4 regions of the Streptomyces azureus genome follow, and region 2 is predicted to be linked to each of the others. Evidence: riboswitches for the same ligand, from Rfam matches in the RefSeq annotation. Region 2 holds a riboswitch; each other region holds the start of a gene.
The links. A riboswitch is a leader RNA that binds a small molecule or an ion and turns the genes downstream of it on or off. The one in region 2 is predicted to bind cyclic di-AMP.

Region 1 (7,265 bases), on a different contig from region 2:
GTTCGACCTCGGCGCACTGCTCGCCGAACGCGGAGCCGAGCGCTACGAGCTGCACACCCGGTACCTCAACCACCAGCTCCCGCGCATGCTGCACACCATCGGCTTCGACAAGGTCTACGAGCGCGCCGAGGGCGCCTACTTCTACGACGCGGACGGCAACGACTACCTGGACATGCTCGCCGGGTTCGGGGTGATGGGTCTGGGCCGCCACCACCCGGTGGTGCGCAAGGCCCTGCACGACGTCCTGGACGCCCAGCTCGCCGACCTCACCCGGTTCGACTGCCAGCCGCTGCCCGGCCTGCTGGCCGAGAAGCTGCTCGCGCACAGTCCGCACCTGGACCGGGTGTTCTTCGGTAACAGCGGCACGGAGGCGGTCGAGGGGGCGCTGAAGTTCGCCCGGTTCGTCACCGGCAGGCCCAGAGTCCTGTACTGCGCGCACGCCTTCCACGGCCTGACCACCGGCTCCCTCTCCGTGAACGGCGAGGCCGGTTTCCGTGACGGCTTCGCCCCGCTGCTGCCCGACACGGCCGTACCCCTCGGTGACCTCGACGCGCTGGAAAGGGAGTTGAGGAAGGGCGACGTCGCCGCCCTGATCGTCGAGCCGATCCAGGGCAAGGGCGTGCTGGAGGCCCCGCCCGGCTATCTGCGGGCCGCCCAGGAACTGCTGCACCGGCACAAGGCGCTGCTCATCGCCGACGAGGTGCAGACGGGCCTCGGCCGCACCGGCGACTTCTACGGCTACCAGCACGAGGACGGAGTGGAGCCCGACCTGGTGTGCGTGGCCAAGGCGCTCTCCGGCGGATACGTGCCGGTGGGCGCCACGCTCGGCAAGGACTGGATCTTCAAGAAGGTCTACTCGTCCATGGACCGGGTGCTGGTCCACTCGGCGAGCTTCGGGTCCAACGCGCAGGCCATGGCGGCGGGCCTGGCGGTGCTGTCGGTGATGGAGAACGAGCAGATCGTCGCCGGCGTCCGTGCCACCGGGGAACGGCTCAGATCCCGGCTCGCGGCGCTGACGGACAAGTACGAGATGCTCGCCGACGTCCGCGGCCGGGGCCTGATGATCGGCATCGAGTTCGGCCGCCCGAAGTCGCTGAAGCTGCGCAGCCGCTGGGCCGTGCTCCAGGCCGCCCGCAAGGGACTGTTCGCGCAGATGGTCGTCGTACCGCTCCTCCAGAAGCACCGGATCCTCACCCAGGTCTCCGGCGACCACATGGAGGTGATCAAGCTGATCCCGCCGCTGATCATCGGCGAGCGGGAGGTGGACCGGTTCGTCGACGCCTTCACGGCCGTGATGGACGACGCGCACGACGGCGGGCTGGTCTGGGACTTCGGGAAGACGCTGGTCAAGCAGGCGGTGGCCAACCGATAAGCGCGTTTTTGCCTCAGAGGCAAGAAATTTGCCGCTGAGGCAAGGCTCCGGCTGAATGGAGGCATGAGCTCCTCCGAGACCGGGCGGTCCTCCGGGACCGACCCGTCGGCCGACCAGGCGGCCGGTGCGCTGCCCGCCGTCGCGCCGCAGCTGCGCGCCCTGCGGCGCCGGGCCTCCCTGACCCTGGAGGCCGCGGCCCGCGCCGCCGGGCTGTCGCCCGCCCACCTCTCCCGCCTGGAGACCGGGCAGCGCCAGCCCTCCCTGCCGATGCTGCTCGCGCTCGCCCGCATCTACGGTACGACGGTCTCCGAGCTGCTCGGCGAGACCGTCGCCGACCGGGACGCCGTCATCCGCGCCGCCGACATGGAACCGACCGCCGCGGGCGGCTGGACGTACTGGCAGGCCGGCGCCTCCGGGCGCGGGATGCAGGCCCTGCGCGTCCACGTCCCGTACGGCTCCCAGGGCGACATCGTGCGCGTCCACCCCGGTGAGGAGTGGCTCCATGTGCTCCGGGGGCGGCTGCGGCTGAGCCTCGGCGACACCACGCACCAGCTCGCGCCCGGCGACAGCGCACACTTCGACTCGCTCACCCCGCACCGCATCGCCGCCCAGGACCCGGACGGTGTCGAACTGCTCTTCGTCCACACCCTCTTGCAGAGCCCCACGGCCACCCTGTGCCTGGGCCCCACCCCTGGAGGCACGCCGTGAAGGACATGGAGGAGAAGTTCCCCCGGGCCCTGTGGGTGCGGCTGTTCATCTACCTCGTGGTGGGGCACATCTTCGCCGCGTTCGCGTACTTCCTGTTCGAGGCGGGGGCCCGCTAGCCGTGTTCCTCAGTCGAGCAGTCGCTCGCGCAGCCGCTCCCGGGTCTCCGGGGTGAGTCCGAGCCCCTTCTCCAGATAGGCGTCGACGCCGCCCCAGGTCTCCTCGATGGTGTCGAAGGCCGCCGCGAGGTACTCGGCGCGCGCGTCGAACAGGGGGCTGAGCAGGTCCATGACCTCGGGGGAGTAGGCCGAGGCGGCGGAGCTGCTGCGGTGCACCTTGTAGCGGCGGTGCTTGGCGTTGGACTTCAGGTAGTCGTCGACGATCGCCTCGCGCTCGACGCCCAGGGCGAGCAGCGTCACCGCGACGGACAGACCCGCGCGGTCCTTGCCCGCCGCGCAGTGCATCAGGGCGGGGACGCTGTCCTCGGCGAGCGCGCGCAGCACCTGGGAGTGCTCGGCCGTGCGGTTCCTGATGATCGTGCGGTACGAGGCGATCATCCGGTTGGCGCCCTTGCCGTCCGAGAGGATCGCGCGCAGCTGGTCCAGGTCGCCGTCGCGGACCATCCGCCAGAACTCGGCGCCGTCGGCCGGGTCGCTCAGCGGCAGGTTCACATTGCGCACGCCCGGCAGCTCGACGTCCGGCCCCTCCAGCTTCTGGTCCGCGGCGTTGCGGAAGTCGAAGATCGTGTGCAGGCCCAGAGTGGTGAGGAAGGCGGCGTCCTCACCGGTCGCATGCGCGAGGTGGCCGCTGCGGAACAGCACCCCCTGCCGCACCCGCCGTCCGTCCACGGTCGGCAGTCCGCCCACATCCCGGAAGTTGCGCACTCCGGCCAGCTCGGGCTCGGTCGACGGGACCTGCTGCGTCACGAGGGCTCCTCCCCTTCGGCGCCGCCGACGCGGCTCGTCGACGGGCACCACTCGACGATACGACATGCCTGCCTGGGGCAATGAGTTGTCCACAGACGTTGCCGGGAGCCCCCGCAGGCCTTGATGATGTTGGGGCCTGGTCGCACCTGATCGGGCCTGTTCGAATCTGTGAGGCCTTGATGCTCGACATCTCCGAAGACGGTCGTACGTGGGTGCTCTCGGGGCCGGCCAGTAGTTACGCCGTCCACGTCACCGACCGCGGCGAACTGCTGCACCTGCACTGGGGCCCCCGGATCGGCCTCGCCGACGCCGAGGCCCTCGCCGTCCGGCCGCTGCCGGACTACTGGCCCTTCGAGTCCCCGCTCGACGGGCGCGAGGAGTACCCGGTCGAGGGCGGCCCCCGTTTCGTCCGGCCCGCCCTGTCCGTACGTACCCCGCAGCGGCGCGGCACCGAGTGGACCTACGAGGGGCATGACGCCGGGGACGGCGAGCTGCGGCTGCGCTTCCGCGACGGTGATCTGAGCATCACGCTGCACTACCGGATACGCTCCTCGACGGACGTCGTCGAGCGCTGGGTGACCCTCGACAACCGCGGCCCTGCCGTCGAGGTGCTGCGCGCCGACTCCGCCACCTGGACCCTGCCCGACCGCGACACCTGGCGGCTGTCCCAGCTGCACGGCCGCTGGGGCGCCGAGTCCCGGCTGGAGCGCTCCGTCCTCACCCACGGCGAGAAGGTCATCGGCAGCCGCCGCGGCCACACCGGTCACCAGCACCTGCCGTGGGTCGCGCTCGACACCGACGCGACCGAGGAGCGCGGCGAGGTCTACGGATGCGCCCTGGGCTGGTCCGGGTCCTGGCGGATCGCCGTGGCCCAGCTCCCGGACGCGCGCGTGCAGATCACCGGCGGGGCCGGATACGACGACTCGGGCCTGGTGGTGCTCGGCACGGGGGAGTCGTACACGACTCCCGTCTTCGCCGGGCTCTGGACCGACGGCGGCTTCGGCGGGGCGAGCCGCGCCTGGCACGCCTACCAGCGGGCGTACGTGATCCCGGACGCCGACCAGGACCGGCCGGTGCTGTTCAACTCCTGGGAGGCCACCGAGTTCGACATCTCCGAGGAGCAGCAGCGGGCGCTCGCCGAGCGGGCCGCTGCCATGGGCGTCGAGCTGTTCGTGGTCGACGACGGCTGGTTCGGGGCGCGTACGAGTGACCGGGCCGGGCTAGGTGACTGGACTCCCAACCCGGACCGCTTCCCGGGCGGCCTCAAGCCGCTCGCCGACCATGTGCACGGCCTCGGCATGCAGTTCGGGATCTGGGTCGAGCCGGAGATGGTCAACGCCGACAGCGACCTGTACCGCGCGCACCCGGAATGGGTGCAGTACCAACCGGGACGAAAGCGGACGGAGTTCCGGAATCAGCTTGTACTGAACCTCGCCCGCGAGGACGTCCAGGAGTACCTCTGGCAACAGCTCGACGGGCTCCTCTCCAGCGCCCCGATCGACTACGTCAAGTGGGACTTCAACCGCTGCTTCACCGACGCCGGCTGGCCGGACGACCCCTACCCGCAGCGGCTGTGGGTCGACCACGTCCACGCTCTTTACGCCCTGCTGGACCGGCTGCGGGCCGCCCATCCCGGAGTGGCCTTCGAGTCCTGCTCGGGCGGCGGCGGCCGGATCGACCTCGGTGTGCTCAGCCGCACGGACCAGGTGTGGACCTCGGACAACACCGACCCGCTCGACCGGCTCGCCATCCAGCACGGCTTCAGCCAGATCCATCCGGCCCGGGTCATGGCCGCCTGGGTCACCGACAGTCCGAACGCCATGCTCAACCAGCGGGCCAGTTCCCTGCGGTTCCGGTTCGTCAGTGCCATGGCCGGGGTGCTCGGGGTCGGCGGCGACCTCACGCGGTGGACGCAGGAGGAGCTCGCCGAGGCGCGGGACTGGGTGGCGCTCTACAAGGAGATCCGGCCCGTGGTGCAGCGCGGCGATCAGTACCGGCTGCGCCCGCCGGAGGGCGGCCTGAGCGCCGTGCAGTACGCCCTCGGTGACGAGACCGTCCTCCTCGCCTGGCTCCAGGCGCAGCGCTACGGCGAGCCCGTCCCGGCGCTCCGGCTGCGGGGCCTCGACCCCACGGCATCGTACGAATGCCTCGAAACGGGCGAAGTTCACCGGGGTGCCGTGCTGCTCCATCACGGGCTGCGGGTCGGTCTGCGCGGGGATCTGGATGCCACTGTCGTCCGGCTTAAGCGTAAGTAGCCTTTCTGTCCGAATAGGGAGTGCTTCGGTTGTTTCGGCATAACGTGCCCCGATCGTAAAGGAGATGAGGTCGGGGTGCGTGAGCATCGTCATATTCGTGACGATGCGTTGTTGCCATGTGCACGTAATTCTGGCGATATTCAGGGGCATTGAGGAAAGCGGGAGATCGGTAATCCACGCTCCGTGACGGAAAATGTGCCGATGCGTCAAGAAAAACGCCGTCACAGGCAACCGCAAGCTTGTCCCTTTGCGTCTTGGTCGCTTACGTTCCACACCAATCCGGACGGACGCCTAATCCTGCCGCCGCCCGGAGCCCGCACACACTGACCCGTGTACGGCAGGAGCGGGGGACCCACAGGTAAGACGCCTGTTCCGGTTCCCGGAACGGCTTGGGGTTAAGCCGCGCCTCGGCGCGGCCGGGCATCTCCAGTCCGAACCCGACAGCTCACCTCGTAGGCGCCGGAGAGGAATTCGCCATGCCCGCGAAGGGTAAGCACCGCCGCCCGAAGATTCAGCGTTTCACCCGCTCCATCGCCGTCGCCGGAACCGGCGGGGCCGCTCTCGCCCTTCCGCTCATGGGGGCCGCCGGCGCCCACGCCGCCACCCCGCAGTCGACTCCGGAAAAGTCCGTCCAGTCCGCTCCGGCCGCCGAGAAGAAGGCCGCCGAAAAGGCCACGGGCGCCCGCACCTACACCGTGCGGGCCGGTGACTATCTCGCGAAGATCGCCGACGAGCAGAACGTCGACGGCGGCTGGAAGAAGCTCTACGCGGACAACCGTGACGCCGTCGGCGACGACCCGTCGCTGATCCACCCAGGCCTGAAGTTGTCGATCGGCAAGAGGGCGGCAGCGGGCGAGCCCAAGTCCTCGTCCCCGTCCCCGTCGAAGCCCTCGGCCTCCAAGCCCTCGGCTTCCAAGCCCTCGGCTCCGAAGCCGTCCGCCTCCGAGTCGTCCTCGAAGCCGGCTGCCGCCAAGCCGGCCGCCGCGACCTCCAGCGGCTACAGCGCCCCGGTGGACGGTGCCACCGTCGGCACCCCGTACCGGATGTCCGGCAGCATGTGGTCCAGCGGCTACCACACCGGTGTCGACTTCGTCGTCCCGACGGGCACCTCGCTCAAGGCCGTCGGCGCGGGCACGGTCGTCTCCGCGGGCTGGGGCGGTGCGTACGGCAACCAGGTCGTCATCAAGCTGAACGACGGCAGCTACGCGCAGTACGCCCACCTGTCCTCGCTCTCCGTCTCGGCGGGCCAGACCGTGAGCGCCGGACAGCAGATCGGCCTCTCCGGTGCCACCGGCAACGTGACCGGACCGCACCTGCACTTCGAGATCCGCACCACGCCGGACTACGGCTCGGACGTGGATCCGGTCGCCTACCTGCGCTCGCACGGCGTCTCCGTCGGCTGACCGACCGCACGACCACCTGCCTCACACGCAACCGTCGGCCGGACCCCGATCCCCGGGTCCGGCCTTCGGTGTGTGCGTGGGCTTGTGGTGATCGGCCGGCCCAAGGGATCGACAGCGGGCGGCAGTTGGGACACAGTGATCCCGTCCGGAGTGCAAGCGCTTTCTAGAGCCTTCCAGGCGGATCCCCAAGGAGACGTGTCCCGTGCCGACCACTCGCAGAGCGTTCGCAGCCCTGGCCGCCGGAGCCGGCCTGGCGGCCCTCGTCCCGACGGGCGCCGCCTACGCCGCGCCCCGGCACCGCCGCCTCATCGCCCACGACGACTTCTGCCACGGCCTCGCCCAGTGGGCGACCGAACTCCAGGACAGCGGGAGCGTGACCGCCTCTCGCGGCGTTCTGGAGATCGACGTACCGAGCGGGGCGACCGTGTGGTTCAGACGGCGGCTCGACGGGCCGTACGTCCTCGAGTACACCGCCACGCCGGTCTCCGAGGGCGGGGTCAACGACCGTGTCTCGGACCTCAACAACTTCTGGAACGCGACCGACGTACGCTCCCCCGGAGATCTCTTCGCCACGCCGCGCGGCGGGGCGCTGGAGGAGTACGAC
Region 2 (7,265 bases):
CTCACCCGAACTGGTGAGGAGTGGTGTGTTCTCCGTGGTGTCCATCTGACCAAATCGGCCAGGGAGATACGTCAGACCCCGGGCTCAACTCCACGTACTGCTGCGGTATGACACGAGAGGGCGGCTTCTCCCCCGACCCGTAGGGGTCGTACGGGAAGGACGTGCTAGCCGGCCCGGTGCACCACAGCGTCGGACAGCTCCACCAGCGCCGTCTTCGCGACGCACTCGGGCAGCGGCGCCAGCGCCGAGCGGGCGTCCTGGGCGTAGCGGATCGTGTCCTGCCGGGCCTGTTCCAGCGCCGGGTGGGCGCGCAGCAGGCGCAGGGCCTCGGCGTGCCGGTCGTCGTCGGTGAGATCGGAGTCCAGCAGCTCGCACAGGGCGATGTCGTCCGCGAGTCCGAGCCGGGCGGCGCGCTCGCGCAGCCGCAGCACCGGCAGCGTGGGGATGCCCTCGCGCAGGTCGGTGCCGGGGGTCTTGCCGGACTCGTGGGAGTCGGAGGCGATGTCCAGGACGTCGTCCGCGAGCTGGAAGGCGACGCCGAGCCGCTCGCCGTACTGGGTCAGCACGTCCACGACCGTGTCGTCGGCGCCGGACATCATCGCGCCGAACCGGCACGACACCGCCACCAGGGAACCGGTCTTGCCGCCCAGCACGTCCAGGTAGTGCTCGACGGGGTCGCGGCCGTCCTGAGGGCCGGCCGTCTCCAGGATCTGCCCGGTCACCAGCCGCTCGAACGCCTCGGCCTGCACCCGCACCGCCTCCGGTCCGAGGTCGGCCAGGATGTGCGAGGCGCGGGCGAAGAGGAAGTCGCCGGTGAGGACCGCGACGGAGTTGCCCCAGCGGGCGTTCGCGCTCGCCACCCCGCGGCGCACGGCGGCCTCGTCCATCACGTCGTCGTGGTACAGCGTGGCGAGGTGGGTCAGCTCCACGACGACGGCCGACGGCACGATCCCGGGCGCGTACCGGTCGCCGAACTGGGCGGAGAGCATCACGAGCAGCGGACGGAACCGCTTGCCGCCGGCCCGGACCAGGTGCTGGGCGGCCTCCGTGATGAAGGGCACCTCACTCTTGGTGGCCTCGAGCAAGCCTTCCTCGACAGCCGCCATTCCGGCCTGGACATCGGCTTCCAGAGCCTGGTCCCGCACGCTCAGCCCGAACGGCCCGACGTCGGTCACGAGGGGTCTCCTGTCTGCTGGTGTCTGCCGGTGATTACGCGGTTTGTCGATAGGTCGCTGCCATCACTCGAGTCAGCGTATCCGGTCACGTTTCGATCACCGCCAGCGCCCATGGTTACAGGCCGGGTGGTATCCGATCACGACCGCAATATTTTCGATCAGCTCATAAGAGCAGACATTTATCCACTTTCCATGAAGTAGTGGACTATGCACGATTTGCCGTTTTAGATAAGCAAATTCCCCTTGGTGCCCATTGCCCCACGGACTTGTGATCAGTGAGTTGAATCACGTTATCCCCTGCGACGCCCCACTCCGGCACCGGCCCGTACGTCCTTCCGTCGGACGCCAGTTGAGCCTTGGCTCCCGCAAAGGATCAAGCGGCTCATATACCCCCGCCCAAGGTCGACCGGCACGATGTGTGACTCAGGTGCTTGTTCCCGACATGTGCTCTCGCATACGTTCCGGGCCTGTCCGGCGGACGCCGAATCCTGCCACCGCCCGGACTCCCCACACGAACCCACTCACTCACGCATGGCAGGAGCGGGGGACCCAGGTAAGTCGCCGGTCCGCGCAGCGGAACGGCTCGGGGTGAAGCCGCCCACGGCACACAGCGCCGTGGGCGGCCGGGCACCTCCCGGCCCGAACCCGACAGCTCACCTCGCAGGCGTCGGAGAGGAATATCGCCATGCCCCGAGGCAAGCACCGTCGCCCCAGAAGCAACCAGCTCACCCGTCGTGTCGTGGCCGTCGGCACCGGCGGAGCGGCACTCACCCTGCCGCTGCTCGGCGCGACGCAGGCCAGCGCCGCCCAGCCGAGCCAGAGCGCACCCGCCGCCGCACGGTCCGTGCCGCAGGCGGCCCAGCCCGCCAAGTCCCTCACGTACACCGTGACCAAGGGCGACACGCTCTACCGCATCGCGGACAAGTACGACGTGTCGGGCGGCTGGAAGCAGCTCTACAAGGACAACCGCGCCGTCGTCGGCGACGACCCGAAGCTGATCCACCCGGGTCTGAAGCTGAAGGTGAAGACGGCCAAGACCGACGCCGCGAAGAAGACGGCGACCAAGTCCTCCGCCCCCGCCAAGCCGGCCGCGAAGCCCGCCGGTGGCGTCGCCGAGGCCACCCAGGCCTCCGCGAAGACCTACGCCAACAACCTGGACGGCTGGATCCGCGAGGCGCTGGACATCATGGCGCAGAAGGGGATTCCGGGCTCGTACGACGGCATCTACCGCAACATCATGCGTGAGTCGTCCGGCAACCCTCAGGCGATCAACAACTGGGACTCGAACGCTGCCAAGGGCACCCCGTCCAAGGGTCTGCTCCAGACCATCGACCCGACCTTCCAGGCCTACCACGTGGACGGCACGTCGTGGGACCCGTACGACCCGGTCGCCAACATCACCGCGGCCTGCAACTACGCGGCCGCCCGCTACGGCTCGATCGACAACGTCAACGGCCCGTACTGAGCCGTCCCGCCCAGCAGTCGCTCGAGGACGACGGCGATGCCGTCGTCCTCGTTCGACAGGGTGACCTCGTCGGCCACGGCCTTGAGTTCGGGATGGGCGTTGGCCATGGCGACGCCGTGGGCGGCCCAGTCGAACATCGGGATGTCGTTGGGCATGTCGCCGAAGGCGACGGTGTCCGCCGGCCGCAGCCCCAGGTGCTCGGCGGCCAGCGCCAGGCCCGTCGCCTTGGTGACGCCGCACGGCTGGAGCTCGACCGTGCCGGGCCCCGACATCGTCACCGTCGCGAGTGGACCGACCACTGAGCGGGCCGTCGCCGCCAACTCGTCGTCCGTCAGGTACGGGTGGCGCAGCAGCACCTTGCTGATGGGCTCGCCCCACAGCTCGTCGCGCCGGTCGACCCGTACCGCGGGCAGGGTCGGGTGCGGCATGAGATAGCCCGGCTCGATGAGCGTGAGCCCGTCGACCCCGTCCTGGTCGACCGCGGCGTACACCTGCCCCACCTCGGCCTCGATCTTGCCGAGGGCGGTCTCGGCCAGTTCCCGGTCCAGGGTGACGGACCACAGCAGCCGGTCCGCGCCCGCGTCGTACACCTGCGCGCCCTGCCCGCACACCGCGAGCCCCGTACAGCCGAGGTCGTCCAGGAGCGGCCGCACTCTCGGCGCTGGCCGGCCCGTCACCACGAGGTGCTGGGCACCGGCGTCCGCCACCCGCGCGAGCGCGGCGAGGGACCGGTCGGACAGGGTGTCGTCGCCGCGCAGCAGCGTCCCGTCCAGGTCGGTGGCGATGAGTGAATATGCGATGGGTGCGGCCATGATCAGAGAATACGGACAGCGCGCCCCTTCGTTTCATCGCGCGTCGGACGCCGATTGCCCGGTTGAAGGCCTCTGCACCAGTTGGCAACAACATGGTCCGCTACCTACCGTCGGGGCCGTCTCGGGCGGTACCTTCCAAGTGTCCAGGGGGGACTTGATCGGGGGGTCAGGTTGAGCAGTGGGCGCATACGTGTGGCTCGGCCCGGGGAGCTCGGCGAGGGGGAGAAGGAGCGCTGGCGCGCGCTGCGCGCTGCGTCGGAGGCACCGCGCAACCCCTTCATGGAACCGGAGTTCACCGATGCCGTCGGTCTGGTGAGGCCGCGGGCGCGGGTCGCGGTGGTGTACGAGGGGCTGGAGCCGGTCGGCTACCTGCCCCATGAGCGGGGCCCGTTGGGGCAGGGCCGGGCGATCGGGCTCGGCGTCTCGGACGCGCAGGGCGCGATCCTGCGGCCCGGCCTGGACCTGGACACGGGTGAACTGCTGCGGGCCTGCGCGCTGTCGAGCTTCGCCTTCGACAACCTGGAGGCCGGGCAGCGGCTGTTCGTCCGGTACGCGGCCGAGGAGCACGCCACCTACGTCATCGACGTGGAGAAGGGCTACGAGACGTACGAGTCGGTGCTGCGCGCCCAGTCGCCGAAGTTCCTGAAGACCACCCTGGCCAAGGAGCGCAGGCTGGGCCGGCAGGTCGGCGAGCTGCGGTTCGTCTTCGACGAGCGGGACCCGGCCGCGCTGCGCACGCTCATGGGGTGGAAGTCGGCGCAGTACCGCAGGACGGGCCGCCGGGACCGGTTCGCCCGGGAGTGGATCACCCGGCTCGTGGGGCGGCTGGCCCAGACCCGGGCGCCGGAGTGCCGCGGCACTCTGTCCGTGCTGTACGCCGGGCAGCGGCCGCTGGCCGCGCACTTCGGGCTGCGCTCGGCCTCGGTCCTGGCCTGCTGGTTCCCGGCCTACGACCCGGAGTTCGCGAAGTACTCACCGGGTCTGGTGCTGCACCTGCGCATGGCCGAGGCGGCGGCCGCCGAGGGCATCGGCATGCTCGATCTGGGGCGGGGCGCGGCCGAGTACAAGGACGCGCTGAAGACGGGCGAACTGCCCGTGTACGAAGGCGCGGTGACGCGTCCGGGGGCGGGCGCGGCGCTGCACTGGCTGAGCCGCGAGCCGGCGCGCCGCGCGCACAGCTTCGTCCGCGGCAGGCCACGGCTCGCGTCGCTGGCCGCGCGGACCCTGAAGGGCGCGGCTCGGCTGCGCCGTACCTGACGACGAGGGGGGAGGGCGCATGGCCCGTTCGGCACGCGCGCAGGAGGAGATACGCCGGTTCCTGGACATCGGGGCGGTGCAGGTCGCCGAGCTTGACCTCGACGGCGACGAGGCGGTGCTCAGACCGGGCCCGGGGAGTCCGCCGGTGACGCACGGTGAGGTGTTCGTCCTGGTCAGGCAGGGCGGGCGGCCCGTGGGGACGCTGCTCGCGCGAGTGCCGGAGGGGGCGGACGCGAGGTCCGTGCTCGTGGCGCGGGCGCGGGCGGAGTGTGCGCCGGCGCAGGTCGGTGCCCCCGCGGAAGCTCGCGGGCCTGGGGAAGCCAGTGAGGCCGGGGAATCTCATGGCCCCGGGGAAGTCGGCGGGACCCGGGAAGCTCATGGGCCCGGGGCAGCCGGCGAGTCCGGGAAGCCGCCGTACACGAGTGTCGTCATCGCGACCCGGGAGCGTGCCGGGCAGCTGGCCCGGGCGCTGGACTCGCTGCTGGCGCAGGACCATCCGCGGTTCGAGATCGTCGTCGTGGACAACGCTCCCGTGACGAGCGAGACGCGGGAGCTGGTCGAGCGGAAGTACGCCGAGCGCGTGCGGTACGTCTGCGAGCCGGTGCCCGGACTCGCGGTCGCGCACAACACAGGGCTCGCGGCCGTGCGGGGCGAGGTGGTCGCCTTCACGGACGACGACGTGGTCGCCGATCCGCGCTGGCTGACCGAGCTGACCGCGCCCTTCGCCGCCGACCCCGGACTCGGGTGCAGCACCGGGCTGATCCTGCCCGCGCGGCTGACCACCCCGGCCCAGGTGCTGCTGGAGAGCCACGGCGGCTTCGCGAAAGGCTTCACTCCAAGGACGTACGACCCGGCTCGTCCCCCGGGCGACGAGCCGCTGTTCCCGTTCACGGCGGGGCGCTTCGGCTCCGGCGCCAACATGGCCTTCCGGACGGCCGCCCTGCGGTCCGTCGGCGGTTTCGACCCGGCCACCGGTGCCGGCACGGCGGCCCGGGGCGGCGACGACCTCTACGGCTTCGTCCGCGTCCTCGCCCAGGGCCACCGGCTGCGCTACACCCCGTACGCACTGGTGTGGCACCACCACCGGGAGACCTGGCGGGACCTGGAGACCCAGGCGTACGGCTACGGCGCCGGACTCACCGCCTATCTCACCGCGGTGCTCGTGAACCGCCCGGCGCTGCTGCCGGCGTTCCTCGCGCGGCTGCCCCGGGGGCTCGCCCACGCCCGCACGCTGACCGCCGTACGCGAGACGGAGGGCGGCGGGGCGCCGGGCGACCACGACGTGCGGACGCATCCGTGGCCGCGGCGGCTGTCGCGGTTGCAGCGCAGGGGGATGGTGTACGGGCCTGTCGGCTACCTGCGCGCGCGGCGGGCGCTGCGCGCGCGTGTTGAGGGGGCGAGATGAGGACGTCTGCGCGTACGAGTGATGAGGGGCGGGGGGACGGCAGAGGCCGGGCGGAGCGGGGTGCGCAGGACGGTGAGGGGCCGATATCACCACCGGGTGCGGCCGTCTCCCCTGCCATCCCGGTCTTCCTGTACCACTCCGTGATGGACGATCCGCCCGACTGGATAGCCGAGTTCACGGTCACGCCGAAGCAGTTCACCGCGCATCTCGACGCCGTGGTCCGCAGCGGCCGTACGCCCGTCACGATCAGCACGATCGCCGACCATCTGGCCGGGCGGGCACCCCTGCCGCCCCGGCCCGTGCTGCTCACCTTCGACGACGGCTTCGCCGATCTGCCCGGCCCCACCGCCGAGGCGCTGGCCGAGCGGGCGCTGCCCGCCACCGCCTATCTCACGACCGGCGCCATCGCCCCGGGCGGCCGCAGTCTGCTGCCGCCCGCGCCGATGATGACCCTGGACCGGGCGGCGGAGCTGGAACGTTACGGCATGGAGATCGGCAGCCACACGGTCACGCACGCACAGCTCGACACCCTGTCCGGCAAGGACCTGGCGTACGAACTGCGCTCGTCGAAGGCCATGTTGGAGGACGCCCTCGGGCACGAGGTCCGCCATCTCGCCTATCCGCACGGCTACAACAGCCCGCGCGTACGGGCGATGTCGGCCCGGGCCGGCTACGAGACGGCGACCGCCGTACGGCACGCGCTCAGCTCCGACCGCGACGAGCGCTACCGCATCGCCCGGCTCATCGTCCGGCGCACCCACACCGTCGCCGACGTCGAGAGCTGGCTGGCGGGTGCGGGTGCGCGGGTCGCGCCGTACCGGGACGGGCCGAAGACGATCGCGTGGCGGTGGTACCGGCGGGCCCGCGCGGTGGTGCACGGGCCCGAGTTCGCGGGCTGACCCCTGCCTGAGTTACTTGAGCGGCTGGTTGAAGTACGGGTCGGCGACCGCCTCGCGCAGGCTGTCCCAGGCCGCGTCGTTCGCCAGGGCCAGGTTGCAGTGCGGTCCGGGGTCACGGTAGTTCCACTGGAGGGCGGCTTTGACGCCCTCCAGGCCCTTCAGCACGCCGGGCACCTGCGCGTACCACTCGGCCTGCCGCTGCGGGCGAGCCGAGTCCGCGGCGGTGCCGAACTCGGAGAGCATCAGCGGCTT
Region 3 (7,265 bases), on a different contig from region 2:
TGCCCGCACGGGCACCGGTGCGCGATCGCGCGCAGGCCGCGCGGGGGCCGGCCGAGCTGCTGCTTGAAGGCCTCGACGTCCGCGTCGGTGGGCTCGGTGCGCGGAGAGGTCGGCGGGGGCGTTTCCATGACTGTGTTCAGGCTGTCTTTCTCTGGGTTCAGGTCACTGGGGTCACTGGCTGGGGTCCGGGTTCACCGGTCGGAGGCGTCGGCCTTGTCGACCCCGTCCCAGACGTTCGAGTACCAGGGGCGGTCGGCCGCCCCGAGGTCGGCGCGCGACTGCCGCGCCGCGTGCGGGTCGACGACGATGAATCCCGTCTCCCCCGGCATGACGTAGTGCAACCGCTTCCGGATCTGCTGCTCGGCGTACGCGTCGTCCTGCCAGCGCGCCTTCTGGTCACGCAGCCGTTCGACGCGCTGCCGGGCCTGCTGCTGTTCGCGCTGGAGGTCGTCGATCTCGGCGCGCTGCGAGACGTACTCCCGCATCGGGTAGGCCAGGGCCACGATCAGCGAGCACATCACCAGGGCGAGCAGCGCGGCCCGGCCGGTCAGCCGGGAGCGGCGGGCCTGGCGCTTGGTCTGGGAGCGGTAGACCCGGGCCGCGGTCTGCTCGCCGAGCAGCCGGATCCTGGTCGCGGTGGAGAACCGGTCCCGGTCCTTCACGGCCATGTCTGTCCGCCTCCCGCTCCACCGTCATACGCGCGTACGTCCCCGGACACGGTACGGGACCGGGTACGGGGACGTACGTACGACGCTGCCTCTTGCGGCTCGGGTCAGCCCTTGAAGCGCGGGAACGCGCTGCGGCCGGCGTACACCGCCGCGTCGTCGAGGATCTCCTCGATGCGCAGCAGCTGGTTGTACTTGGCGACGCGCTCGGAGCGGGCCGGGGCGCCGGTCTTGATCTGACCGCAGTTGGTGGCGACGGCCAGGTCGGCGATGGTGACGTCCTCGGTCTCGCCGGAGCGGTGGGACATCATGCACTTGAAGCCGTTGCGCTGGGCCAGCTCGACGGCGTCCAGGGTCTCGGTCAGGGAGCCGATCTGGTTGACCTTGACCAGGAGCGCGTTGGCCGCGCCCTCCTCGATGCCACGGGCGAGGCGCTCGGGGTTGGTGACGAACAGGTCGTCGCCGACGAGCTGGACCTTGTCACCGAGCTTGTCGGTGATGGTCTTCCAGCCCTCCCAGTCGTCCTCGAACAGCGGGTCCTCGATGGAGACGAGCGGGTACGCGTCGACGAGCTCCGCGTAGTACTCGGTCATCTCGGCCGCCGAGCGGTCCTTGCCCTCGAAGGTGTAGACGCCGTCCTTGTAGAACTCGGACGCGGCGACGTCGAGGGCCAGGGCGATCTGCTCGCCGGGGGTGTAGCCGGCCTCGTTGATCGCCTCGAGGATGAGGTCGAGGGCCTCGCGGTTGGAGCCGAGGTTCGGGGCGAAGCCGCCCTCGTCGCCGAGGCCGGTGGCCAGGCCCTTCGACTTCAGGACCTTCTTCAGCGTGTGGTAGACCTCGGCGCCCCAGCGCAGGGCCTCGGAGAAGGACTCCGCGCCGATCGGGGCGATCATGAACTCCTGGATGTCCACGTTGGAGTCGGCGTGCGAGCCGCCGTTCAGGATGTTCATCATCGGCACCGGCAGCAGGTGCGCGTTCGGGCCGCCCAGGTAGCGGAACAGCGGCAGGTCGCTGGCCTCGGAGGCGGCGTGGGCGACGGCGAGCGAGACGCCGAGGATGGCGTTGGCGCCGAGGGAGCCCTTGTTGTCGGTGGCGTCCAGGTCGAACATCGCCTGGTCGATCAGGCGCTGCTCGGTGGCGTCGTAGCCGACCAGCTCCGGGCCGATCTGCTCGATGACCGCGAGGACGGCCTTCTCCACACCCTTGCCGAGGTAGCGGTTCGAGTCGCCGTCGCGCAGCTCGATGGCCTCGAAGGCGCCCGTGGAGGCGCCGGACGGGACGGCGGCACGACCGGTGCTGCCGTCGTCGAGGCCGACCTCGACCTCGACCGTGGGGTTGCCTCGGGAGTCCAGGATTTCCCGGGCTACGACGACGTCGATGGACGGCACGAGCATCTCCTTCTTGATGTGACGCGGGTACGCGGGCCGCTCGGGCCCTGCGTGGTGCGGGCCGCGGTGGCTCGCGACATGAGCCTAACCGGCTCCGCGCGATCGGCCACCGGGTCGCCCACCCCATGGACAGAACCGAGAGTAAATTGTTTCCGAACGGAACAAAGCCGGATCGCAAAGACCGGCAGAAAAAACCCCGCCCCGGTGCGCACGGGGGATGACGCACCGGGGCGGGGAGCCTGTGGGGACGGGGGCGGGCCGCTGCTTACTTCAGGTGCAGCTGCTGGCCCGGGTAGATGAGGTTGGCTTCCTGGACGATGTCCTTGTTCAGCTCGTACAGCTTCGCCCAGCCGCCCTCGACCTTGTGCTCGGTCGCGATCGAGCTGAGGGTGTCGCCCTTGACGACCTTGTACTCGCCGTCGCCCTTCTTGACCTTCTTGCCGGTCGGGGTGGTGACGGTCTTCTTCGCGGCCGGGCGCTCCTCGGAACGGGAGGCCGGCTGCTGCTCGGTCTGGCGGGTCTCGGTGCTCTGCGACGAGCTGTTCGAGGCGGAGTCGCCCGAGGAGGAGCCGCCGCTGTAGCCGGCGCTCGACAGGCCCTTGCCGCAGACCGGCCAGGCGCCCTTGCCCTGGCTCGCGAGGACCTTCTCGGCGATCTCGATCTGCTGGGCCTTGGTGGCCTGGTCGGCGGTGGAGGCGTACTTGGTGCCGCCGTAGCCGGACCAGGTGGAGGCGGAGAACTGCAGACCGCCGTAGTAGCCGTTGCCGGTGTTGATGGACCAGTTGCCGCCGGACTCGCACTGGGCGACGGCGTCCCACTCGGAGGCGGTGGCGGCGGAGGCGTTGCCGGCCGCCATCAGCGGGGCGGCGACGGCGGCGCCGGTGACACCGGCGATGGCGATGGCCCGAGTGGCCTTGGACGGACGGCGGTGCGTGCCCTTGCCGGAAAACAGCATGGAGAGATCCCCTCACCGACGCCTGCGAGGTGAGCTGTCGGGTTCGGGCCGGTTGAGTTGCCCGGCCGCGTCCCTCCCGGGACACGGCTTCACCCCAAGCCGGACCTGCCGTCGAGTTGCCTCAACCGCCGGGCCCGGCACTTACCTTGGGTCCCCCGCTCCTGCCTACGGCGCTTGACGCGACGACTGTTCCCGTGCGGCCGCTGGCAGGATTCGGCGTTGCGGCAGCCGGGGCTCGCGGTGACGAGCGATCACGACCGTAGACATGCGATCCGCGGAATTTCAAAGACGATCAGGGCTTCTGAGATCTATCTCTCACGGGGTCAATACGGGACATTCGGCGCGAACGGCGACGTGAACTCGCACGGTTTAGGGGTGACTTCCGCCGCCGTTTCCGTACTGCCCCACCGGCTACTCGTCGTCCGCTTCGACCCGTACCGTGAGCTTCTGACCGGGGCGGATGAGGTTCGGGTCGACGCCGACGGCCGCCTCGTTCCCGACGTAGAGCGCGCGCCATCCGCCGCCGAGGTCAAGGGAGTCGGCGATGGACCAGAGACTGTCGCCTGGACGGACGACGTAGGAGCCGTCCGTCGCCTCGCGCGAGGCGTCGTCGCCGCGCGAGGCGTCGTCGCCGCGCGAGGCGTCGTCGCCGCGCGAGGCGTGCCGCCCCGCGGACCCGGACGTACGGCCGTCCTCGGGCGCGGCGTCCTCGTCGGCACTGGGGCCGCGGTGGCGGCCGGAGCCGGTGTCGGTGAGAGCCGAAGAGTCGTCGTCCCGTGGCGACTTGTCAGGCTTGTCGCTCTCCGGATCAGCCGAGGGGGAGCTGTCGGGCTCCTGGTCCTGCGACTGGCCCCGCGTCGAGGAATCGGAAGAATCGGCCGACTTGTCGGACTTGGCGGTTTCGTCCTCCGAGGTCGACGGCGCGTCGGGGGACGGCGACGCGGACGGAGAGGAGGAAGGGGACGACTCGGTCGAGTCGAGCAATCCCGGCGAGTCCGCTGGGGCGGACGAGTCGGATGTGCCCGGCTTCGCGTCCTGCTGGAGACCCGAGAGCAGCCCGCAGGTGCGCCACGCGCCGACCCCCTGGTCGGCGAGGATTCTCTCGGCCACGGCTATCTGCTGGGAACGGCTGGCCAGGTCGGCGCTCGGGGCGTAGTCGAGGCCGCCGTGGTTCTCCCAGTCCTCCTGGGACAACTGGAGGCCGCCGAAGTATCCGTTGCCGGTGTTCTGGCTCCAGGCGCCGCCGGTCTCGCAGTCCGCGACCCGGTCCCAGGTCGTGCCGTCGGCCGCGCTGGCGCCGGAGGCTCCGAGGAGGGGGATCGCGATGGCGGAGCCGGTCACTCCGGCCGCGACGAGGAGAGCCGGAGCCTGGCGGGGGCGACGGTGCCGACCGTTCCCGGAGAGCATACGGAGACCTTTCGCGAGACAGCAGTGACCGGCGCGGCGCAGGGTCCCGGGCCGCGCTGATGGGTGAACGTATCGGCAGACGATCACTTGTCACAAGTTCATGCCACGCAGATCACGTGAAGATCACATTCCTGACGGCGTGTCACCTTGGGGTCGGCGTGAACTCCACGGGCAGGGTGCGCAGCCCGCGCATGATGAGGCCGCCGCGCCATCTCAGCTCGGCCGGATCCGCGGCGAGCCGCAGGTCCGGGAGGCGGGTGAGGAGCGTGGCGAGCGCGGTCTGGCCCTCCAGGCGGGCGAGCGGCGCGCCGAGGCAGTAGTGGATGCCGTGGCCGTAGCCGAGGTGCTGGTTGTCGCGACGGGCGAGGTCGAGCACGTCCGAATCGGCGAACCGCTCCGGATCCCGGTCCGCGGCGGCCAGGACGACGAGGACCGGGTCGCCGGCCGCGATCTGCTGCCCGCCGATGGTGAGCGGCTGCGTGGCGAACCGCCAGGTGGCGAGTTCGACGGGCCCGTCGTAGCGCAGGAGCTCCTCGACGCCGGTCTCCAGGAGGCCGGTCTCCCCGGCGGCGAGGGACGCCTGGAGTCGGGCGCGCTGCTCGGGGTGGGTGAGCAGGGCGTAGGTGCCGTTGCCGATCAGGTTCACGGTCGTTTCGAAGCCGGCGAACAGCAGGATGAAGGCCATGGCCGCGGCCTCGTTCTCGGTGAGGTGCTCACCGTGGTCGGAGGCGCGGATGAGCCCGGAGATGAGGTCCTCGCCGAGGGCGGGCTCGATGGGCAGCGCCTCCCGCTTGCGGTGGATGAGGTCGGCGAGATAGCCGCGCATCTTCTTCACGGACCGCGCCACGCCGCCCCTTGGCCCGCCCTGGTGACGGATCATCATCCCCGCCCAGTCACGGAAGTCGTCCTGGTCCTCGCGGGGGACGCCGAGCAGGTCGCAGATGGCGTAGATGGGGAGCGGGAAGGCGAACTCGTGAATGAGGTCGGCGGACCCCTTCTGCGCGAACCCGTCGATGAGCCCGTCCGTGAGCTCCTGCACCCGCGGCGCGAACTCGGCGACCCGGCGGGGCGTGAACGCCTTGGACACGAGCCGCCGCAGCCGGGTGTGGTCCGGCGGGTCGATGTTGAGCAGATGCGTCATCAGCTCGGCCTTGCGCTCACCGGGGATGCCGGTCTTGCCCTTGGCGTGCGCGGGTTCGTCGTGATGCGCGGGGTTCTTGGAGAGCCGGTGGTCGGCGAGCGTCTGCTTGGCATCGGCGTACCGCGTGACCAGCCAGGCCTCCACGCCGCTGGGCAGTTTGGTGCGGTGCACGGGGGCGTGCTGGCGGAGCCAGGCGTAGGCGGGATAGGGGTCAGTGGCGAACTCCCACGAAAACAGTTCGGGCACCCCGGGCACTTCACGTCGCATGCCACGACCCTACGCAGCCCCCGGGGCACCGCCGGCCGCCGCTGTCAGAGGTCATCGCTACTCTCACCGCGTCGAGATCGAGGAGGACCGGGTGCTCGAAGGCGTACTGATCGCGGAGAGCCTGCGGGTCGGGACCGAGCTGGCCGGTGTCCCGCTGCGCGTCACGAAGATCGCCAGGGTGGAAGTGGAGGGCCCGGCGGCCGGGCAGCCGCAGCGGTGGACGCTCCTGGACTTCAGCGGGCAGGAGGCCGACGCGGAGCCTCTGGCCGAGCGGCTGGCCGCGTGCCTGTCCCCGACCGGGGGCTGGTACGTCGACTACAACACCGCCACCGAGGCGTTCGTGGTCTTCCCCGGCGAGGTCTTCCGCTATCCGCGCGGCCAGGATCCACGCGGGCGCGCGGAGGGCCGTCGGCGGGCACAGGACTACGCCCGTTCCGTCGGGATCCCCGAAGCGCAGCTGGACTGGCGGGACTGACCCGCCGGGCACCGCGTCACGGCCGTCGATCTCGGCCCTCGGCCTCCCTGATCGCGTCCCGGTACGCGCGGGCCGCCGCTCTCAGGGCCGCCTCCGGGTCGACGCCCTCCGACTCCGCACGGACCGCCAGGGCCAGCAGCTCGTAGCCGATGCCCTCGACGGGTGGGAGCGGTATGTCCAGGTTCGCCGTGCGGGCCCGGGACGCCAGCTTGGCGGCGAGGGCCAGGCCGGGCTGGCCGAGGGGAATGCCCTCGGTGATCGAGGTGCGCTGTTTCTCGACCGCCTTGGTGCGCAGCCAGTGCGCCTTGACCTCCTCCGGCGTGGTGGCCGTCTCGTCGCCGAAGACATGCGGGTGGCGGTGGATCAGCTTGGCGACGATGCCGGCGGCGACGTCGTCGATGGAGAAGGGGCTCTCCAGGTCGTCCTCGGCGATCCGGGCGTGGAAGACGACCTGGAGGAGGACGTCACCGAGCTCCTCGCGCAGTTCGTCGCGGTCGCCCTCCTCGATCGCCTCGACGAGTTCGTACGCCTCCTCGATGCCGTACTTGGCCAGGCCCTTGTGGGTCTGCTGGGACGACCACGGGCACTCGGCGCGGATGCGGTCCATGACCTGGACGAGATCGAGCAGGCGGGCGCCCGGCAGGTCGTAGGAGGCGGGGAGCAGCTCCAGCTCGGGCATGGCGACGCGGCCGGTGCCCGCGAGGCGGGCCAGGCCGTCCGTCAGGGCCGGCTCGCCCTCGCCCGTCGCCACGACGACCACCGTGCGGCCGCCGGCGCAGGCGTCGACCAGCTCCTGGGCCGTGGGGGACGCCTCGTCGACGGTTATCCCCGCCTCGCGCAGATACGGCAGCTGCGGGTGCGCGCCGTCCGCGCACAGCACCTGGTCGGCCGCGTGCAGTGCCTGCCAGGCGGGCCAGGACAGCAGGCCGGGGGCGACGCGGTGGCTGGTGGTGAGCAGGACGATGCG
Region 4 (7,265 bases), on a different contig from region 2:
ACGGTCTCGACATGCCCGGGCGCCGCCCTTCCCAGAACGGCGAACCCGTCGTCGGTCAGAGCCGCGATGCTGCCCCGCTTGTCGTACCGGCAGGCCTCACGCCGCACCATGCCGTCCTTCTCCAGCCGCGTCACCGCGTACGTCAGCCGGCTGCGCGTGATCTTCAGCCGCTCGGCGAGATCGGTCATGCGCAGCCGCCGCTCCGGGGACTCCGACAGGACGGACAGGATGGAGTAGTAGAGGTGAGGCATGCCGACGTCCTGCTGGAGCTGCCGGTCGATCGCGTCCTCCAGGAGCAGCGAGGCGGCGATGTACGCGCGCCAGGCGCGTTGCTCCTCGGGGGTGAGCCAGCGAGTCGTCATGCCTCCAGTGTAGGTTTGTTTCAAACTTGAACCAAGCCCGTCCCGTCAGCCCGCCGTCCGCCACGAGTTTCCACGAGCCGGGAGCGTCGATGCCCCACCCGTACGTCCTGCTGTCCGCCGCCGTCTCCCTCGACGGCTACCTGGACGACACCGGCCCCGAACGCCTGCTCCTGTCCAGCCCGGCCGACTTCGACCGGGTCGACGAGGTCCGGGCGTCCGTCGACGCGATCCTGATCGGCGCCGGCACCGTCCGCGCCGACAACCCGCGCCTGCTGGTCAACTCACCCGAGCGGCGAACCGCCCGCACGGCAGCCGGCCTGCCGGAGTACCCCCTCAAGGTCACGGTCAGCGGCTCCGGCGACCTCGATCCGGCGGCACGGTTCTGGCACACCGGCGGCGAGAAGGTCCTCTACACGACCGACAAGGGGGCCGAACGCGCCCGTGCCCTCGGTATCGCCACCGATGCCGCAGATGCCACCGATGTCGTCCCGCTCGGAGCCGACCTCGACTGGCGGCGGCTCCTCACCCACCTGCACGACGTCCGGGGTGTACGACGGCTCATGGTCGAGGGCGGCGGCCTGATTCACACCCAGCTCCTCACCCAGGGCCTGGCCGACGAACTCCAGCTGGTCCTCGCCCCGCTCTTCGTCGGCGACCCCGAGGCACCCCGCCTCTTCGGGCCCGGCGGTTACCAGTCCGGCCGGCTCCGGCTGCTGGAGACCCGGCGGATCGAGGACGTGGTCCTCATGCGCTACGAGCCGACCGCTCCCGGCACCGGCCCTCTCCCCGTCGCCGCCGACCACCACTGGCTGGCCCTCGCCTGCGAACTGGCGGCAGAGTGTCCGCCGTCGGACACGGCGTTCAGCGTCGGCGCGGTGGTGGTCGCGGCCGACGGCACGGAGCTGGCCCGCGGCCACTCCCGGGAGGGCGGCGACCCGGTCGTGCACGCCGAGGAGGCGGCCCTGGCGAAGACCGACCCGGCCGACCCCAGGCTCGCCGGCGCGACGGTCTACAGCAGCCTGGAGCCCTGCGCCCGCCGGGCCTCCCGCCCCGCACCCTGCGCCCGGCTGATCCTCGACGCGGGCGTACGACGCGTGGTCACGGCCTGGCGCGAGCCGGACACCTTCGTGCCGGGGGCCGACGGCAGCGGCGTCCTGGCGGCCGGCGGAGTGGAGGTCGTCGTCGTCCCGGAGCGCGAGGAGCGGGCCAAGGCCCCCAACCGCCACCTGCTGCGCTGAGCGCGGGCCGATCGCCACAACAGATCCTGCGGCCCCGCCGCCTCCCGGCTCACGCTGCCTCCAGGGCCGGTACGACAGCGCGGAGGCAGCGGGCATGTGGGCAGTGGGGGGCGACGTGGGACAGCGCTCCTGCTCGTTGCCACTGCTCACCGCGCTCGCCCTCCTCGTCTCCTCCTGCGGGGCCGCCGGTCCGGACGCCACCCGGCCCGCCGGCACCGACGACCTGTTCACCGCCTGGGAGACCCTCACCCATACGGACAACCCGGGCCGCTGAGCACCGGGTGTGCGCGAGCGGTCCCGCGGATGGCGTACACTGGAGTCACAACGACGCGGGGTGGAGCAGCTCGGTAGCTCGCTGGGCTCATAACCCAGAGGTCGCAGGTTCAAATCCTGTCCCCGCTACTGAAGGCCGAGGGCCGGAATCCGAAAGGGTTCCGGCCCTCGGTGCATTTCCCGAGCTTCTCATTACTGTCGGTGAGTGAATCACACCGCTGTGCATAACAACTGACACACCATCAAAACCCGTGAGTCACTCGCGCAGTGGTCAAATCGCCCGATTTAAGCCGGTCGTGGCAGGTTGGTCCGCGCGAAAAAGGTTAATGATCAAGTGGAACCGCTGGAATCCCCACCGCGCGTCTATTAACGTTCGATAACGCAGCGCGGTCGTCCCAGCCGTCACAGAAGGCGGCTCCGTGCGCACGCGCCGAATCCCGAAAGGGAACCGGGGAACCACTACTTGGGGTGAATCGCGCGGAAGCCGCCGTGGAAGCACGGCCGGTATACGCGCGTAGGAGACCTTCCTGCTCCGAACCCGTCAGCTAACCCGGTAGGCGAGAAGGAAGGAAAGGAGTACGCCCACGTGGCGTCCAACCGGCCTGCCCCCGCGGCCCCGTCCGCGCCCAACCAGCGCGACACCGAAACCTTCGGCTACGGCGGTCACCGTACCGAAGAGGGCCCGTTCCAGGAATGGAACCCCACCGCGGAGTCCATCCGTCCCGTCCGTGGCCGGCATCGCGTCACCAAGCAGCGCGGCGGGGGCCTCGCCCGCAGCTCCACCGTCCTGGGCGTCGGCGTCATAGCCGCCGTGGGCGCGGGCGGCATGGCCAGCGCCCAGACCGGCAAGCCGCCGGTGTCGATCTCCGTTCCGGACCTTCCCTCGGTGGGTTCCCTCATTTCGGACGACGACACCCCCGAAGGCTCCGCCACCCCGCTCAGTGACCTCGGCACGGCGGCCGCCGACACCGAGCAGGGCACCTCCGGCGCCGGTGAGGCGCTGCGCGCCCGGATCATGGCGCAGGTCGAGCACCAGCAGGAGCAGATCGAGACCAAGGCCGCGCAGGACGCCGCGGAAGCCGCCCAGAAGGCGGCCGCGGAAGCCGCCGCCAAGGCGGAGAAGGAAGCCAAGGCCAAGGCCGCCGAAGCCAAGCGGAAGGCGGAGGAGGAGGCCCGGAAGAAGGCCGAGGCAGAGCGGCTCGCCGCTCTCGCCAAGCAGTACACGCTGCCGACCTCCGCGTACACCATCACCTCGACCTTCGGTCAGGCCGGCGCCTACTGGTCCTCCGGCTACCACACCGGTCTCGACTTCGCCGCCCCCACGGGCACGCCGATCAAAGCGGTGCACAGCGGCACCATCACCGAGGCGGGCTGGAACGGGTCGTACGGCTACAAGACGGTCCTCACCCTCGATGACGGCACGGAGATCTGGTACGCGCACCAGTCGTCCATCGGCGTCAGCGTCGGCCAGAAGGTCAGCACGGGCGACGTCATCGGCCGCGTGGGCGCGACCGGCAACGTCACCGGGGCGCACCTGCACCTCGAGGTCCACACCGGTGGGTCCACCAACGGGGTCGACCCGCTGGCGTGGCTGCGGGGCAAGGGCCTGAACGTCTGAGCTTCGGAGGCCGGTTGAAGCACCGGTGGTCCTGATGACGACCGCCGACATCAGGGCTGCCGGTATTTGCGGGAGCTTTGCGTCTGTTGTGGAATGAGCGGTTCCGTACGGTCGTTGCCACAGAGCATGACTTCTCTTCGCAAGCTCGGCTCCTCCGACCTCGAGGTCTTCCCGCTCGCCCTCGGCGGCAACGTCTTCGGCTGGACCGCCGACGAGGCGCAGTCGTTCGCCGTCCTCGACGCGTACACCGCCGCCGGCGGCAACTTCGTCGACTCCGCCGACGTCTACTCGGCCTGGGTCGAGGGCAATCAGGGCGGTGAGTCCGAGACCGTCCTCGGCAAGTGGCTCACGTCACGCGGCAACCGCGCGGACGTCGTCGTCGCCACGAAGGTCAGCCAGCACCCCGAGTTCCGCGGCCTGTCCGCCGCCAACATCAAGGCCGCCGCCGACGCTTCCCTGCGGCGCCTCGGCACCGACTACATCGACCTCTACTACACCCACTTCGACCAGCCCGAGGTGCCGGTGGAGGAGATCATCGGCGCGCTCGACGAACTCGTGAAGGCCGGCAAGGTGAGGTACATCGCCGCCTCCAACATCTCCGCGGAGCGGCTGCGGGCCTCCCTGGAGTTCTCCGACCGCGAGGGGCTCGCCCGGTACGTGGCCCTCCAGCCCCACTACAACCTCGTCTCCCGTGACACCTACGAAGGTGAGCTCCAGGACCTCGCCGAGCGGACCGGCCTGGCGGCTGTTCCGTACTACGCGCTCGCGTCGGGCTTCCTCACCGGCAAGTACCGGCCCGGTACGAGCGTCGACAGCGCGCGGGCGGGCGGTGCCGCCAAGTACCTGGAGACCGAGCGGGGCCGCCGGGTCCTCGACGCCCTCGACGGGATCGCCGCGGCCCACGACGTCCCCGTCGCCACGGTCGCCCTCGCCTGGCTCGCGGCCCAGCCGACGGTGGCGGCGCCGATCGCTTCCGCACGGACGGTGGAGCAGCTGCCCGCGCTGATCGGGGCCGGGGAGCTGACGCTGACGGAGGCGGAGCTCGGGCGGCTCACGGAGGCTTCGGCCTGAGCGGTTCCTGCCCCCGGGCCTGGGGGCTGGGGTTCGGCTACGACCGGTACGGGTTGTACACCGGGTACGGGGCTGCCGGCGTCGTCGACATTGCCGGAGTCGTCGGACAGCCGTACCCGTACGCCCCGTGCACCGGCCAGGGCGGGGCCGCCACCGGTACCGGAGGGGCAGTGATCCGCGCGGCGTAGTCCAGCGCGGGGCGGGCCGTCTCCCGGCGTCGCCACAGTTCGTCCAGCAGTTCCCGTTCCCGTACGACGAAGTCGGCACCGGCGCGGCCGCGGCGGCCCCGGTGCCGCAGGAACGCCAGGGACGTCGCGTACCCCTCGTACTGCGCGACCTTCCGCGCCGCCGCCCTGCCCGCGTGGCGGCGGGCGTACTGGCGGGCGATCCGCCGGGCCCGCATCGAGCCGAGGGCGTACGGCTCGACCGGGGACAGCCATCCGGCCACGGCGTAGGCGGGCAGCTCCGTCCGTACGGTCTTCAGCTCCCGCTGCCGTGTCCAGATCACCAGCCACGTCAGCAGTGCGAAGAGGGGCACCATGAACGCCGTGTACACGGCGAAGAACCCGTACTCGCCGAACGCCGAGGAGCCGTTCCACATCGCGTGCAGGCCCATCGCGAGCAGCAGTCCGGAGAGCGGGAAGGCGACGCGGCGGATGTACTGGCGGTCCGCCGCGAGTGCGGAGATGCCGAAGCCGATGCCCGTGAGGACGGTGAAGAGCGGGTGCGCGAACGGCGACATGACGATGCGCACGAAGAAGGTCGCCGCCGTGACGGAGGCGATGCCGGTGCCGCCGGTGAGCTGGTCGGTGCCGAAGGCGGTGCCCAGGTAGAGGATGTTCTCCGTGAACGCGAAGCCGGTGGCGGTGACGCCGGCTATGACCACTCCGTCGAGAATGCCGGTGAAGTCACGGCGCCGGAAGAGGAAGACCAGCAAGACGGCCGCCGCCTTGGCCGTCTCCTCGACCACCGGTGCTATGACGGTCGCGCCGAGCGTGTCCGCGCTGGACGGATCCGCCGTCGCCGTCGCTATCCATCTGGTCGCGAAGCTGTTGGCGACGATCGCTATCAGCGCCGCCGCGCAGGCGCCCCAGGCGAAGCAGAACAGCAGGTTGCGCCAGGGGCCCGGTTCGACCCGGTCCAGCCAGCGGAACGCGGCTATGAGAAGGGGCACCGGGAGCGTGGCCAGTCCCAGCCCGACCAGGAACCCTTCCGTGCCGGTCTCCTCGCGGACCAGGGCGAGGATGACGAGGCCGGATATCGCGAGGAGCGTGGTCAGCGCCCCGTAGCGCACCCAGGCGCGTTGCCACCAGTGGGCGTGCCGCAGGGGGCCGGCGGCGGGTGCGCCGTCGACGGGACCACGGGGATAGGGGTGTGGGGGGCAGGTGGCCACGGCATTGACCCTAACGACGGATGGGCGCTGTCCGCAGGCGGGAGGGACGCGGGTACGGGTGCGGTGCGGGTGCGGTCAGGCGCCGGCGGGGGGTTGGTTCACGTGCTGTACGCGGCGGAAGAGGAGGTCGTTCACGACATGTCCCTTGTCCAGTCCCTGGCCCTCGAAACGGGTCAGGGGACGGAAGTCGGGACGGGGCGCGAAACCGCCGTCCGCCTGCGTGTTCTCGAAGTCGGGGTGTGCCGTGAGTACGTCGAGCATGTGTTCGGCGTACGGTTCCCAGTCGGTGGCGCAGTGCACGATCGCGCCGGGCCTGAGGCGGCTCGCGGCGAGGGCCAGGAAGTCCGGCTGGATGAGCCTGCGCTTGTGGTGCCGCTTCTTGGGCCACGGGTCGGGGAAGTAGACGCGCAGGCCGTCGAGGGAGTCCGGGGTGAGCATCTCGCGGAGGAGGATGATCGCGTCGCCGTTGCCGACCCGGATGTTGGACAGGCCGTTCCGGTCCGCGAGATTGAGCAGGTTGCCCTGGCCGGGGGTGTGGACGTCGACGGCGAGGATGTTGGTGGTGGGGTCGGCTGCGGCCATCTGGGCGGTGGCCTCGCCCATGCCGAAGCCGATCTCCAGCACGACGGGGTTGTCGTTGCCGAACAGGTCGGCGAGGTCGAGGGTCCGGCTGCCGTCGATGTCGAGGCCCCACTTGGGCCACAGCCGCTGAAGCGCGTCCGCCTGGCCGGCTGTGACCCGGCTCCGCCGCGGCTGGAAACTCCGGATCCGCCGCTCGAAGTGCGACCCGGCGGGATCGGCCTTCGGCCCATCGGGAAAGCGCGGCTCACCCTTGGCCCGGCTGCGCCGGATGGAGGCGCCGGGGGTTTCGGGCTGGGGGGTTTCGGGGGTGTTCACGGAGTCAGACACAGTGAGGCCGATTTTACGGCCGTCGCCTGTTCGCCGGGTGGTGGGTCGGGCGGGGGCACGGATGCCTGCGGCGGCCTGCGCGGGTGCGGTGGGGTGCGCCGCTTGCGCCTTCGCGGCGAGGGTGGGCCGGGGCCGCACCGGGGGGGCCGTCCTCGGAACGGCGCGACGGGCTTGCGAACCAACTGATTACCCGTTGACGCGCCAACCGCTGCGGGCGGACACCCCCCGACACGTCCCCTTCCGAGCGTGCGCGGGTGCGGGCGCGTCTCGCTCAGCCGCCGCCGGCCGCCGCTGCGGGCAGTCGTGCCGCTGGGGCGGCGCCCGTCCCGAAGAAGCGGCACCCCGCTCCGCCGGCTTGCGGACCCACCCGGCCCCAGCAACGACGCCGAGCACCTCGAAAC

Region 1: it holds a riboswitch for cyclic di-AMP, as region 2 does, so the genes downstream of both, AOQ53_RS36245 (M23 family metallopeptidase) here and AOQ53_RS38765 (transglycosylase SLT domain-containing protein) in region 2, are expected to answer to the same signal.
Region 3: it holds a riboswitch for cyclic di-AMP, as region 2 does, so the genes downstream of both, AOQ53_RS37780 (LysM peptidoglycan-binding domain-containing protein) here and AOQ53_RS38765 (transglycosylase SLT domain-containing protein) in region 2, are expected to answer to the same signal.
Region 4: it holds a riboswitch for cyclic di-AMP, as region 2 does, so the genes downstream of both, AOQ53_RS24860 (M23 family metallopeptidase) here and AOQ53_RS38765 (transglycosylase SLT domain-containing protein) in region 2, are expected to answer to the same signal.

The regions. Positions count from the first base shown of each region.
Region 1 is NZ_DF968475.1:988-8,252, reverse strand. It holds gene AOQ53_RS36270 (aspartate aminotransferase family protein) at 1-1,372, shown strand, start outside; gene AOQ53_RS36265 (helix-turn-helix domain-containing protein) at 1,436-2,080, shown strand; gene AOQ53_RS36260 (DUF6126 family protein) at 2,077-2,196, shown strand; gene AOQ53_RS36255 (tyrosine-protein phosphatase) at 2,206-3,003, opposite strand; gene AOQ53_RS36250 (alpha-galactosidase) at 3,183-5,258, shown strand; cyclic di-AMP (ydaO/yuaA leader) riboswitch at 5,570-5,732, shown strand; gene AOQ53_RS36245 (M23 family metallopeptidase) at 5,735-6,661, shown strand; gene AOQ53_RS36240 (DUF6250 domain-containing protein) at 6,864-7,265, shown strand, end outside.
Region 2 is NZ_DF968533.1:176,577-183,841, reverse strand. It holds gene AOQ53_RS38770 (polyprenyl synthetase family protein) at 165-1,175, opposite strand; cyclic di-AMP (ydaO/yuaA leader) riboswitch at 1,684-1,857, shown strand; gene AOQ53_RS38765 (transglycosylase SLT domain-containing protein) at 1,861-2,640, shown strand; gene AOQ53_RS38760 (Cof-type HAD-IIB family hydrolase) at 2,604-3,452, opposite strand; gene AOQ53_RS38755 (GNAT family N-acetyltransferase) at 3,645-4,709, shown strand; gene AOQ53_RS38750 (glycosyltransferase) at 4,729-6,114, shown strand; gene AOQ53_RS38745 (polysaccharide deacetylase family protein) at 6,258-7,013, shown strand; gene AOQ53_RS38740 (glycosyl hydrolase) at 7,026-7,265, opposite strand, start outside.
Region 3 is NZ_DF968512.1:6,240-13,504, reverse strand. It holds gene AOQ53_RS37795 (DUF501 domain-containing protein) at 1-128, opposite strand, end outside; gene AOQ53_RS37790 (FtsB family cell division protein) at 192-668, opposite strand; gene eno (phosphopyruvate hydratase) at 773-2,053, opposite strand; gene AOQ53_RS37780 (LysM peptidoglycan-binding domain-containing protein) at 2,319-3,008, opposite strand; cyclic di-AMP (ydaO/yuaA leader) riboswitch at 3,013-3,191, opposite strand; gene AOQ53_RS37775 (LysM peptidoglycan-binding domain-containing protein) at 3,420-4,415, opposite strand; gene AOQ53_RS37770 (cytochrome P450 family protein) at 4,558-5,823, opposite strand; gene AOQ53_RS37765 (hypothetical protein) at 5,915-6,298, shown strand; gene AOQ53_RS37760 (nucleoside triphosphate pyrophosphohydrolase) at 6,315-7,265, opposite strand, start outside.
Region 4 is NZ_DF968333.1:18,205-25,469, reverse strand. It holds gene AOQ53_RS24880 (MarR family winged helix-turn-helix transcriptional regulator) at 1-362, opposite strand, end outside; gene AOQ53_RS24875 (dihydrofolate reductase family protein) at 452-1,600, shown strand; gene AOQ53_RS24870 (hypothetical protein) at 1,695-1,874, shown strand; tRNA gene AOQ53_RS24865 (tRNA-Met) at 1,929-2,002, shown strand; cyclic di-AMP (ydaO/yuaA leader) riboswitch at 2,292-2,448, shown strand; gene AOQ53_RS24860 (M23 family metallopeptidase) at 2,460-3,491, shown strand; gene AOQ53_RS24855 (aldo/keto reductase) at 3,618-4,562, shown strand; gene AOQ53_RS24850 (PrsW family intramembrane metalloprotease) at 4,600-5,955, opposite strand; gene trmB (tRNA (guanosine(46)-N7)-methyltransferase TrmB) at 6,031-6,864, opposite strand.